Regions from separate parts of the Vibrio sp. nBUS_14 genome, predicted to be linked through region 1. Evidence: predicted binding sites of a transcription regulator. Region 1 holds the regulator's gene; the other holds the start of a gene.
What was found. The regulator MetJ, encoded in region 1, represses methionine synthesis genes. The targets are predictions, from matches to a motif close to TTAGACNTNTANANGTCTAA.
Positions count from the first base shown of each region.

Region 2: a site for MetJ is predicted at 1,206-1,225, ahead of metN (methionine ABC transporter ATP-binding protein MetN). Genes of this name have one in related genera too.

Region 1 is NZ_CP179206.1:3,431,509-3,434,931, reverse strand. It holds gene ACMAZD_RS16210 (malic enzyme-like NAD(P)-binding protein) at 189-1,478, shown strand; gene metJ (met regulon transcriptional regulator MetJ) at 1,664-1,984, opposite strand; gene ACMAZD_RS16200 (O-succinylhomoserine (thiol)-lyase) at 2,193-3,374, shown strand; gene ACMAZD_RS16195 (bifunctional aspartate kinase/homoserine dehydrogenase II) at 3,377-3,423, shown strand, end outside.
Region 2 is NZ_CP179206.1:2,911,278-2,914,700, forward strand. It holds gene treR (trehalose operon repressor TreR) at 1-22, opposite strand, end outside; gene ACMAZD_RS13685 (MliC family protein) at 111-452, opposite strand; gene gmhB (D-glycero-beta-D-manno-heptose 1,7-bisphosphate 7-phosphatase) at 530-1,081, opposite strand; gene metN (methionine ABC transporter ATP-binding protein MetN) at 1,322-2,356, shown strand; gene ACMAZD_RS13700 (methionine ABC transporter permease) at 2,346-3,029, shown strand; gene ACMAZD_RS13705 (MetQ/NlpA family lipoprotein) at 3,097-3,423, shown strand, end outside.

The sequences.
Region 1 (3,423 bases):
ACGTTCCTCCCTGTAAATCCGCTCGAAAGTTCAACAAGCGACAGTAATTTCAACTGCTCACTGGTCTTATTAGTAGTGAAATCTCGTTTTTTAATGAGACAGAGGCTCCAACCACCTAGGAACTTTGAAGTACATCCATTAACATGAACATGATCCCCCAAATAATAATATCCTAGGAACCTACACCTATGTCTGAAGACAGCCGCCAAGATCAATCCTCTCAAGAATTATCGCCTCAAGAACGATTCCGTCAGCAAGCTCTTGATTATCATGAGTTCCCAATTCCAGGCAAAATTGCCGTAGCACTGACGAAGCCTGCAAACTCTGCAGAAGATCTAGCACTTGCATACAGCCCAGGCGTGGCTGAACCTGTTCGCGAGATTGCACAGAACGTTGATAACGTCTATAAGTACACAGGTAAAGGCAACATGGTTGCTGTTATCTCTAACGGTACTGCGATTCTTGGCCTAGGTAACCTTGGTCCTATTGCTTCTAAACCTGTAATGGAAGGTAAAGCGCTACTGTTTAAGCGTTTTGCTGGTTTAGATTCTATCGATATTGAAGTAAAACACCGCACAATCGATGAGTTCGTTGATACGGTTGCGAATATTGCAGATACATTCGGTGGTATTAACCTAGAAGACATTAAAGCACCAGACTGTTTCGAGATTGAACGTCGTCTAATTGAGCGTTGTGATGTGCCTGTATTTCACGATGACCAACACGGTACTGCGATTGTAACGGCAGCAGGTATGCTGAACGCGATTGAGCTTCAAGGTAAGAAACTTGAAGAGTGTAAAATCGTTTGTTTGGGTGCTGGCGCAGCAGCGGTTGCTTGTATGGAATTGCTGATTAAGTGTGGCGCTCAGCGTGAGAAAATCTACATGCTGGACCGCAAAGGTGTAATTCATACTCGTCGTGAAGATCTGAATGAGTACAAAGCGTTGTTCGCAAATAACACGGATAAGCGCACACTTGAAGATGTTATTGAAGGCGCTGATCTGTTTTTAGGCGTATCTGGCCCTAACTTGCTGCCAGCTGAAGCACTAACGCTGATGGCTGATAAGCCAGTTGTGTTTGCATGTTCAAACCCAGATCCAGAGATCAAGCCTGAGCTTGCTCACGAAGTTCGTTCTGACCTTATTATGGGTACAGGTCGTAGTGATTACCCTAACCAAGTAAATAACGTACTTTGTTTTCCATTCATTTTCCGTGGTGCACTCGATGTGCGTGCAAGCGAAATCAATGACGAGATGAAGCTAGCGGCAGTTAAAGCGATTCGTGAACTAGCAAAAGAAGAAGTTCCAGCTGAAGTATTAGCCGCTGCGGGTGAGACTGCATTGGAGTTTGGTACAGGTTACATCATTCCTAAGCCAATGGATCCACGTCTACTTTCTCGCGTTGCAAAAGCAGTTGCGCAAGCGGCGGTTGAGTCTGGTGTTGCTCGTATTGAGATGCCTGCTAACTATATGGCTTAATAGTTTGTTATAGCTTTATAGCGGTTGCTCTATTGAGTGAAAAGAATAATAAAAAACCGACCCATTAGGAGTCGGTTATTTTATGTCTATTATTAACTGCGCAGTTATAGAGGGCGTAGTGGTAGATGTGACAAATAGGGTTCAGTTATCGCGAATCAATATTGAAGGCAGTGACTGAGGTGTTTTTATTCTTCGTCGAACGCTTCGAATTCGATACCCATCTCTGTCATCAGTTTTTTCACTTCAGTAGGAATATCGTCTGGACGGTCTTTACGAAGGTCTTCATCCGTTGGTAGTGGTTGGCCTGTGTACGCATGTAGAAAGGCTTCGCACAGTAGCTCACTGTTTGTTGCATGGCGTAGGTTATTAATCTGGCGGCGAGTGCGCTCGTCAGTAAGAACCTTTAACACTTTTAGAGGGATAGAAACTGTAATTTTCTTTACTTGTTCGCTTTTCTTTCCATGCTCAGCATATGGGCTTATGTATTCACCATTCCAGTCGGCCATTGCGTACCTTCATCACTTTAGTTGTTAGAATAAATTAATAGTGCTGATTTTAGCGGGATTTACTGCCATAAGCAAAGACATATAGACGTCTAGAAGTGTTGACGTCTCGGTTTTGTGAAAGTAAAGTGAATAACATATATCTAACACAGCCGAAAAATGCCGACAAGCAGCTGTGATTCTCAGACGTAAAACTTGTAAGGAAACACCTATGAGCAGCCGGAAGCCAGCAACCATCGCAGTACGTACTGGTATCGAGTCAGACACGCAACACCATGCCGTTGTCCCACCAATTTATCTTTCGACTAACTATGGATTTCCCGCTTTTGGTGAAGTGCCAAAGTATGACTATACCCGTTCCGGTAACCCAAACCGTGGTTTATTAGAAACGGCACTGTTTGAGCTTGAATCTGGTAAAGGCGCGGTTGTTACTAACTGTGGTACTTCGGCGCTTAACGTATGGGTTTCCGCTTTCTTAGGTGGCGATGATCTTATTATCGCACCGCACGACTGCTACGGAGGCACTTACCGTCTGTTTAATACACGCTCACTTAAAGGTGACTTCAAAGTTCTTTTTGTTGATCAATCGGATCAAGCCGCGCTGGATGCCGCGATCGCGCTTAAGCCAAAGTTGATCTTAATTGAAACACCATCGAATCCATTAGTTCGTGTGGTTGATATTGCAGAAACTTGCCGCAAAGCGAAAGAAGTGGGTGCTCTGGTTGCTGTCGATAATACGTTTTTGACGCCTGTGTTCCAAAAGCCTTTAGAGCTGGGGGCTGATTTTGTTATTCACTCAACCACTAAATACATCAACGGACACTCGGATGTTATTGGTGGCGTTGTTGTGACGAAAACTGAAGAGCACGCTGAAGAACTAGCATGGTGGGGCAACTGTATTGGTGCAACCGGCACACCATTTGATAGCTACATGACGCTCCGCGGTATTCGTACGCTAGGTGCGCGTATGCGTGTTCACGAAGAAAGTTCACGTGAAATTCTGACGGATCTGCAACAACAAGCTCTAGTGGGTACGATTTACCACCCAAGCCTTCCTGAACATCCAGGTCACGAGATTGCCAAGAAACAGCAGTTGGGCTTTGGCTCCATGTTGAGCTTTGAGTTTGCGGGCTCTTTTGAAGCACTTAAATATTTTGTCGATAAGTTAGAGCTATTTTCTTTGGCTGAATCACTGGGTGGTGTTGAAAGCTTGATTTGTCACCCTGCGTCGATGACTCACCGTGCTATGGGTGAAGGCGCTCTAGCAGAAGCGGGTGTTTCTCAACAACTACTGCGCCTTTCTGTTGGCCTTGAAGATGCAGAAGACCTAATTGACGATCTCAAGCAAGCCTTCGAAAGAACACAAGCCTTTATCGTTGAAGGGGAGGGTTAATAATGACAACCTTTCGCCAGCTACATAAATTTGGTGGCAGCAGTTTAGC
Region 2 (3,423 bases), 520 kb from region 1:
GAATAGTGAGTTTTTTGCTCATAAAAAGTCTAACGTTAAAGGGGAGAGAAGAAAAAGTGAGGGCATAATCCCTCACTTAACTGTTTGTAAATCCTAGCAGTTACTATGACTTACTTTTGACAATTTCGATAGACGACACGGCCAAGTTCTAGACGTGCATTGTCACCTTTAGTACGTAAAGTGACGCTGTTAATCAGTTCAGAAGTTCCATTATCTAAGATGTATTTCGTTCCTGAACCTGCTGGAACTTGAGTCAGACGGTATTCATTCTCAGGGAGACGTAATACCGCTTTTTCATTATCAAGGTAAGCCACTTCAAACGAAACGTCAGACTCACATTGATAAGTCACGAATTGATTATCTGATGTTGCGCTCTCAGTCTCAGGAGCTGCTGATTTAGAGCACCCGACTAATGCAACTGAACATAGAGATGCTACTAACATACTTTTCATACTTCGTTCCTCATATTTATAGAGTGGGTAAATATAGTGAACAACACTCATTTGCATACTGAGCGATAGGTCTGTGTTTAGCCTTTCAAATATGCTGGTACATCTTCAATACTATCCAGCACGACACTGGCAAGTGCCTCACCCTTTTCAGTCACGGGTTTACCGGTTCTCACCAATACTCGAGTACCAACACCAGCAGCTTCTGCTGCCATCATGTCTTCGGCTTTATCGCCGATCATGACAGAGTTCGCCATATCAATTTTCAGAAAGTCACGAGCAGAAATGAACATGCCTGGTTTAGGCTTGCGACATTCACAATCTTGTTTGTAGTCGCCAATGCCGTGTTCAGGATGATGAGGACAGTAATAGATACCATCTAACTCAACGCCATTATCGACAAAGTTCCAATCCATCCACTGTGTCAAAGAAAGAAAACGATCTTCGCTAAACTTGCCACGAGCAATACCAGATTGGTTGGTCACTAGTACCAATAAATAGCCCATATCTTTAAACGCTTTCGCCGCTTCAAATACACCATCGATGTATTCAAAGTCATGCTCATCATGTACGTAGCCGTGATCAACGTTAATCACACCATCACGATCTAAAAAAACAGCCGGTTTAGACAAAATTCAGTTCTCTATCAACTCTCTATTAATCATTAATTATTACACGCTTTATTTGCTTCATCACTATCTATTTAGTTTAGCGTTCGTTAACGATTTGTTTCTACCTTAGCAACACAATCAACGTTTAGCCGTCTAGACGTAAAAATATCTATTGACTTAGATCATAGAACACCATAGCATCGTCTGTAAATCGAACGAGCTATCGATATATTATTCTGTTTTACCTGCACGAGTTTCCCTATGATTAAAGTGAATCAAGTCAACAAGGTTTTCTATCAAGGCACTAAAGAAATCAATGCCTTAATAGATATCAACCTCCACATTCCTCAAGGTCAAATCTTTGGAGTCATTGGCTCTTCAGGTGCAGGTAAAAGTACCCTAATCCGCTGTGTAAACATGTTGGAAGCCCCAACCTCAGGTGAAGTGATTGTTGACGGTATTGACCTAACAAAACTCAGCAAATCAGAACTCAGCGAAGCGCGTCGTAACATCGGCATGATCTTCCAACACTTTAACCTACTGTCTTCTCGTACTGTATTTAACAATGTAGCACTGCCTTTAGAGCTTGCGGGTAAAGATAAAGCGGTTATTGAGGCGAAAGTCAGTGAGCTACTTGACCTTGTAGGCCTATCAGACAAACGTGATACCTATCCTGCTAACCTAAGCGGCGGTCAAAAGCAGCGTGTTGCGATTGCTCGCGCACTGGCGTCTGACCCGAAAGTATTGTTGTGTGATGAAGCGACCAGTGCACTGGACCCTGCAACGACTCAATCTATTCTTGAGCTGCTGCGTGAAATCAACCGCAAGCTGAACATCACTATCCTACTTATTACTCATGAAATGGATGTAGTGAAAAGCATTTGTCACGAAGTGGCGATCATTGGCGGTGGTGAATTAGTAGAGAAAGGCACCGTCGGTGACATCTTTGCACACCCTAAGACAGAGCTGGCGCATCAATTTATTCGCTCAACCTTGGATCTGACCATTCCTGAAGATTACCAAGCACGCTTGCAAGAAACTCGCGTAAACAGTAGTTACCCGTTGGTACGTCTTGAGTTTACTGGCGCAACCGTTGATGCACCGCTAATGACGCAAATTGCACGTAAATTTAATATCGATGTCAGCATCTTAAGCTCAGATCTAGATTACGCAGGCGGTGTTAAGTTCGGCATGATGGTCGCAGAACTGTTCGGTAATGAAGCCGATGATAATGCTGCTATTCAATTCCTACGCGACAACAATGTAAAAGTAGAGGTGCTTGGTTATGTCCTTTAGTTTCAACGAGATTGCTGACTGGATCAGCCTTAACGGTAACCTTCTATTAGGCGCAACAGGCGAGACGCTTTACATGGTTGCCGTTGCGGGCATTGTTGGCTTTGCTGTCGGTATTCCATTAGGCGTGATTCTACACACGACTAAAAAAGGTGGTCTGTTAGAGAACACCAAGCTAAACAAAATTCTCGGTGCGATTGTCAACGTGGGTCGTTCAGTGCCTTTCTTAGTACTGATGGTTGCGATTATCCCACTAACTAAGATGCTGATTGGTACCTTCATTGGTACAACAGCAGCGATCGTGCCACTAACGATTGGCGCTATCCCATTCGTGGCTCGACTTATCGAAAGTGCGCTACTAGAAGTACCAACAGGTCTAGTAGAAGCGGCTCAATCAATGGGCGCGACACCAACACAAATTATCAATAAGGTTCTGCTTCCTGAAGCACTACCGACTATCATCAACTCAGTAACGATTACATTAGTAACGCTGGTGAGCTACTCAGCAATGGCAGGTACCGTAGGTGGTGGCGGCCTAGGTGATGTCGCTATTCGTTACGGATTCCACCGTTATGATGTGACTATCATGGCTGTGACGGTCGTGATGTTGATTGTGCTGGTACAAATTATTCAATCAATCGGTGATTCATTAGTTCGCCGCGTTGACCACAGATAAAAACTGACAGCGTTATGCATTAATAGCGAGCTATTGATCAATAAAGAGTTATTAAAAGGAGATTATTATGAAATTTAACCTTAAAGGTTTACTTACTATCGCAGCCGCGGCATCAGCGCTAGTACTAGCAGGTTGTGGTGACAAAGAAGTTGATACTTCTAAAGTAAAAGTTGGCGTAATGGCAGGTGCTGAAGCACAGGTTGCTGAAGTTGCAGCTAAAGTAGCAAAAGAGCAGTACGGCCTAGATGTTGAGCTAGTAACTTTCACAGATTACGTAACACCAAACGCGGCACTGGATGACGGTTCTATCGACATCAACGCATTCCAACACGCACCGTACCTAGATCAGCAAGTAGCTGACCGTGGCTACAAGCTAACTATTGTTGGTAACACG